Regions from separate parts of the Thermoanaerobacterium sp. R66 genome, predicted to be linked through region 2. Evidence: riboswitches for the same ligand, from Rfam matches in the RefSeq annotation. Region 2 holds a riboswitch; the other holds the start of a gene.
The links. A riboswitch is a leader RNA that binds a small molecule or an ion and turns the genes downstream of it on or off. The one in region 2 is predicted to bind S-adenosylmethionine.

Region 1 (3,350 bases), 1.9 Mb from region 2:
TGCCAACACCTATCGCTATCATTATTCCAAATAGATATATAGTGAAACCGCCAATATTAAACAAAGGTACTGTCATGAAAAATCTCCTCTCATATTAACTTTCATACTCATTCTTCAAAAAGATATATAAATTACTGTATCAATTGCTACAACAGTGTGCTAAAAGGCACTAATTCTCTGCTTTAAAAAATTTTATAAAAGATTGTCTTTATGTTTTACACCGATATATTGCTATTACCGCCATAGCATCCATATATTATAACCTCCGTTCCACATCTATCACTAACGCACGATATAATAAAAAATGATATAAGGTCTAAAATTAACTCAAGAAAAAGATACACTATAATAAAACCTTAGTACCATCTAGAAATTTATAATGCAAAAATCATGCCAAATAAAAAGGGTCTGAAAAATATCAAATCTCTAAATAAATTAGAGAATGATAGTTCAAACCCAAGTAAAAATTAATCAAATAGAAATTTATAATGCATTTTAGTAGATCATGTACGTCAGACCAAATTAACAGCAACCATGATGACTGTGCCCACCATGATGTCCTCCATCACTTTCATTTTTTACATATTTTTCTGGATTCTTTTCAAATTCTGCTTTACAACTTTTCGAACAGAAAAAATATTCCTTTCCATTGAATGTTGTTTTAGCTGCAGCATTATCCTCTTTAACATCCATTCCACACACTGGATCCTTAGCCATTTTTCACACCTCCTTTGATACATTATACCTATACTGGGTTTATGTTTATATGATATCATTTAATTACACAAAAGTCAATCGGAATATACATATTTATGTGCTTCTATTATTAATTTAAATATTATTGCCATAACATTATATTAAACAAATATCTAGTAAATTATTTTAAAAATGTCAAAAGCCCTCTTCTATTGTGAAGAGAGCTCTATAATAATTATTCTGCTGCTTTTTTAAGTGCTTGGTCAAGGTCATACAATATGTCGTCGATGTCTTCTATGCCTATTGAAAGTCTTATTTGGTCTGGGGTTACACCTGCTAATGACAATTCTTCTTCGTTTAATTGCGAATGTGTCGTGCTTGCTGGATGAATTACCAAAGACTTTGCGTCACCAACATTAGCCAGCAATGAGAATAATTCAAGGCTGTTTATGAATTTGATTCCAGCATTTATTCCACCTTTTATTCCAAATGTCAATATTGATCCAGCGCCTTTCGGTAGGTATTTCTTTGCAAGCTCATGATATTTATTTTCTTTAAGTCCAGGATAGTTTACCCACGTCACATTTGGATTGCTTGCTAAGAATTCTGCTACTTTTTGTGCATTTTCCACATGTCTTTGGACTCTTAATGACAAAGTCTCTAATCCTTGTAAAAATAAAAATGCATTGAAGGGGCTTAAAGATGCACCAGTGTCTCTTAAAAGCTGTACTCTCAATTTTGTGATATATGCAGCAGGTCCAAATGATTCAACATATTTAATCCCATGATAGCTGGGATCTGGCTCTATAAATTCAGGGAACCTTCCGCTTCCTGCCCAATCAAACTTTCCTGAATCTACTATTACTCCGCCTATTGATGTCCCGTGGCCTCCTATAAATTTTGTCGCTGAATGTACTACTATATCTGCGCCATATTCAAACGGACGGAAAAGATATGGTGTTGCAAATGTGTTGTCTACAATTAGCGGTATTTTATTCTCATGCGCTATTTTTGCTATAGCCTCGAAATCAGGTATATTTATCCCGGGATTTCCTATTGTCTCTATATATAATGCCTTTGTTCTGTCTGTTATTGCTTTTCTGAAATTTTCAGGATCATCTGGATCTACAAATGTCGTTTTAATGCCAAGTTTAGGCAATGTTAAAGCAAATAGATTGTATGTTCCACCATATAATGTGCTTGCAGATACTATTTCATCACCTGCACCTGCTATATTTAATATAGAGTATGTTATAGCTGCAGCACCAGATGCTGTTGCAACTGCCCCTACTCCTCCTTCAAGTGCGGCAATTCTCTGTTCAAATACATCATTTGTCGGATTCATAATTCTTGTATATATGTTTCCTGCCTCTTTAAGATTGAATAATGCTGCTGCTTGATCAGTATCTTTAAAAACATATGATGTTGTCTGATAGATTGGAACAGCCCTTGAACCTGTCGTTGGATCCGGTTTTTGCCCCGCATGTACCTGCAATGTGTCAAATTTTAATTTTCTTTCTTCACTCATCTAAATCTCTCCTCTTCATAATTTTAGTTTAAAAAAATTAAAAGTTATTCTTATAATTCACCTCTTTTCGTTATTTTTAGAATATTAAAAGCCCTCTTCGATGTAGAAGAGGGCTAAATTTACGCCGCTCCTCTCATCTCTCAGGTTTCCCTGCAGGATTTGGCACCAGACGCATAATATATGCCGGTTGCCGGGTTTCATCGGGCCAGTCCCTCCACCACTCTTGATAAGAGGTTCGATATTTTCTTTATATTGCTAATTATATTAACACTTTAAATCAATAATGTCAATAGGTATTCTTGGACATTTATCAGGTTGAAATTTAAAATCTATATAAATTTTCACTAAAATACCTATCAGATCTATCAGGAAATACTACAACTATATTTTTTGGTTCCTTTTGCTTATTAGCCTGTTTTATAGCCGCAGCAAAGGCAGCGCCCGATGATGATCCTACAAATAATCCTTCTCTTTTTGCAAGTTCCTTAACATAATAAAAGGCTTCATCATCAGTTACCTTTTCGACATCATCTATTAAGCTTACATCCATAGTATCAGGTATAAAATCATTACCTATGCCCTCTATTTTATAGCACTTTACTAAATCTCCTCCACCAATTATTGAACCAATAGGATCAGCAAGCACGCCTTTTACTTTAGGATTTTTCTCTTTTAAATACCTAACTACACCTGTGAACGTTCCACCAGTACCTGCTCCAGCAATAAACACATCTACATTTCCATCCAAAGCATCATATATCTCTGGTCCTGTTGTTTCATAATGAGCCTTTACATTTGCCATATTTTTAAACTGGTTTGGAATATATGAGTCCTTAATCTCCTTTGCTAATTCATATGCTTTATCCATCGCTCCTTTCATTCCAAGCTCTTTAGGCGTATTTACTATTTCAGCACCCAAAGCTTTCATTAGTATCTGTTTTTCTACTGAAAATTTAGTTGGTACAACAAATATGACTTTATAACCTTTATTCAATGCTGCAAGTGCAAGGCCAATGCCCGTATTCCCAGCAGTAGGCTCTATTATAGTAGAACCTTTTTTTATTAACCCTTTATCTTCAGCATCTTTTATCATGTAATAGCACGTTCTATCTTTTACAGAACCACC
Region 2 (3,350 bases):
TTACTTTCCGTTAATTTAATGACGTGCATCATACTTTGTATAATTTTTATATAACTTCACTTTGTATTGTATTAACTTGTTTATTATCCACTTCATTGTCATCATGCAACACTTTGAAGAGACTTTCTATTGTACACATTTTTTTGTTTTCTAAACTTTCTATAAACCTGTTTATATCATTATCAAAAAGCTTGAAAACAGCCGCAAAAGTATTTCCATCATAAACAGACTCATTAAACGAAGCGCCATTATCAGTAAAAAATTTTAAAATATTTTTTATATTAAACTTGTAAAATGGTTTAAGTTTTATATAAAATACATCTGTAAAACTACCATTAAAAACTGAAATGCGTTTAGACGTATGATTCGTTTTTATATCATAATTCAATAGTATATCTATTAAATCTGCAACAACCGAATCACCTGTAGGCATTTGTCCTGCACCTTTTCCAATAAAAATTAGCTCTTTAAAACTGTCTCCTCTCAGTATAACAGCATTGTTTACATCACCAACACTTGCTAAAATGTTGCTATCTTCTATCAATATAGGCTCTACACTCGCATAGACGTTTCCTTTCTCGTATTTAGCCCATGCAAATGGTTTAATCTTGTATCCCAATTTTTCAGCATAATATATATCGTCATTTTTTATTTCATTTATACCATATCTCAATATTGAATTAGCAGAAACATCAGCATCGAATGCTTTTTTTATGAGAATCACAAGCTTATACAAAGCATCGAATCCTTTTATATCGTAATCCGGATTGCTTTCAGCATAACCTCTTTTTTGAGCTGATAAAAGTGCTTCATCATATTTCATTCCCTTTTCTGTTATTTGCGTCAATATGTAGTTTGTAGTACCGTTTATTATCCCTCCTACAAAATTTATTTCATCGGTTATTTTGAGCCTCTCAATTTGATGTATAATGGGGATTGCTCCAGCGACACTTGCTTCAAATTTCAAAAATACACCATTTTCATCTGCCATTTTTCTAAGCTCGTCTCCATATTTTGCTATTAACTCTTTGTTTGCAGTAATTACATGTTTTTTAGAAATTATCGCCTTTTTTACGTACTCGTAAGCAGGATCAATTCCTCCCATTACTTCAATTATTGCACTTATTTCGCTATCACACAAGATTTCGTTAGCATCAGTTGTTAGTATTTCATCTACACCATTAACATTTCTCGGCTTATCAGGATGCTTCACTAGTATTTTTTTTATTTCGGGATAAAACCCCGTTTTTTGTTTTATATGCTGTTTTCTTGATGCGACTATTTTATAGACTCCGCTTCCTACTGTTCCAAATCCCAACAATCCAATCTTAAATTCCATGTGGCATACCTCCTAAAAATTTTTGGCCCTCTTCAATGAGAAGAGGGCCAAAATACGCCACTCCTCTCATCTCTCAGGTTTTCCCTGCAGGATTTGGCACCAAACGCATATAAATGCCGGTTGCCGGGTTTCATCGGGCCAGTCCCTCCACCACTCTTGATAAGAGGCCTTCAATATTCTCTTTTAAATTTGTTGATATTTATATTATCACTTTATACGCTAAGAATCAATACATATTTTTAGATTTTTTATCTTTTCCACATTTTCTTACATCAACATAGTACCTTTTAGTTAAAAGATTCAATTTCGATCACTTACATTTCCCTTCTGCCTTCTAAAGCCCTTGACAGTGTTACAGAATCTGTGTATTCGAGGTCACCGCCTACCGGTACACCATGTGCAATTCTTGTCACCTTTATTCCAAAAGGTTTTATAAGCTTTGCGATGTACATTGCAGTTGCCTCGCCTTCTATGTCTGGATTTGTAGCTAATATTATTTCATTGATTTCAGCGTCTTTTATCCTCTCCAACAGCTCTTTTATCTTTATATCCTCTGGACCTATTCCATCCATAGGCGATATTGCACCGTGAAGTACATGGTATAAGCCTCGATATTCCCTCGTCTTTTCCATCGCTACTACATCTTTGGGATCGGAAACTACACATATGGTATGTGTATCCCTCGTCTCATCACTGCATATACTGCAAAGCTCACTGTCAGTAAAGTTATAGCACTTTTTACAGTATCTTAAATTGTTCTTTGCCTCTAAAATAGCATTAGACAAGTTAACAACATCGTCTAAAGGCATATCTAAGATGTAAAACGCCAGCCTCTGAGCTGTCTTGCGTCCAATGCCGGGAAGTCTTGATAATTCATCAATAAGCCTTGACAATGACCTCGAATATACGTTCATTAATTAATTCACCTCAGAACAAGCCAGGTATGTTGAAACCTCCTGTTATTTTTCCCATCTCTTCTGCAATCATCTTTTCAGCACTTCTTAAAGCTTGATTTACTGCAGCCAATACAAGATCCTCCAGCATCTCTACATCGTCTTTGTCAACGACATCCGGATCGATCTTTATGCTTATAAGCTCCTTTCTGCCATTTGCCACTACCTTTACAGCTCCACCGCCTGCAGACTCCTCAACCGTCTTGTTTTCAAGCTCCTCCTGCATTTTCTTCATTTGCTCCTGCATCTGCTGCGCTTGCTTTATCATGTTATTCATGTTGAAACCGCCAGGAAATCCTCCTTTAGCCATCCAAATACCTCCTAATTAATTTTGTATTCTCTCTTATTTATATGCTAATTTTGACTCAGTAGTGATTAATCAATCTATTATTTCTACATCGCCAAAATATTTTCTTACTGCCTCAATTAACTGTTCATCTTCATTTTTTTCTTCTGTAGCAAAAACTATGTTGTAATCATTACCTGTCAGTCTTTTAATAGCATCTTTGATGTAATCTTTATTTTCGATTTTATTAAGCTCTTCTTTGTAAAACACATGCTCCTTTGGATATTCTATCACAAAATTGCCATCTTTCAAATACGGTTTGCCTAAGCTTAAAAAAGAAAAAATCATCGGTCTGTCTTTCTTTATCATGCTTAATAGTTTTTTGAAAACTTCATTCACATTTATCTCAATGCTCTTATCTACTTTATCAACTATATCATCAGTTTTTTTCGCTTCTTTTTTTACCACTACATCATCAAAAGCCCTCTCAGATTTTAAAGTTTTATCATCAGCGACAATATCCTTCTCTACAGATGGCATTACTTTTCCATTTTTAATCACATTTTCCAACATACTTAGTCTATCTAAAATACTGTCCATATCAGGTGAGATTTCCGGATTTATAAGCTTAAGCAATGTTATTTCCAGCATTATTCTTGGAGATTGAGCATATCTTATTTTTCCCTGAAGATCTATCAATTTCTCTAACACATTTGATAAAAACGCCATGTCAAATAAAGAAGCCTTCTTAATTACATCATTTATCTCTGTT

Region 1: linked by a shared signal. The riboswitch ahead of JJQ93_RS00635 (homocysteine synthase) and the one ahead of JJQ93_RS10295 (homoserine dehydrogenase) in region 2 are both predicted to bind S-adenosylmethionine.

The regions. Positions count from the first base shown of each region.
Region 1 covers NZ_JAEUWW010000001.1:145,229-148,578, reverse strand. The annotation lists gene lgt (prolipoprotein diacylglyceryl transferase) at 1-76, opposite strand, end outside; gene JJQ93_RS00640 (YHS domain-containing protein) at 523-717, opposite strand; gene JJQ93_RS00635 (homocysteine synthase) at 932-2,224, opposite strand; SAM riboswitch class I at 2,355-2,457, opposite strand; gene cysK (cysteine synthase A) at 2,547-3,350, opposite strand, start outside.
Region 2 covers NZ_JAEUWW010000001.1:2,062,484-2,065,833, reverse strand. The annotation lists gene JJQ93_RS10295 (homoserine dehydrogenase) at 47-1,339, opposite strand; SAM riboswitch class I at 1,403-1,505, opposite strand; gene recR (recombination mediator RecR) at 1,654-2,253, opposite strand; gene JJQ93_RS10285 (YbaB/EbfC family nucleoid-associated protein) at 2,267-2,602, opposite strand; gene dnaX (DNA polymerase III subunit gamma/tau) at 2,672-3,350, opposite strand, start outside.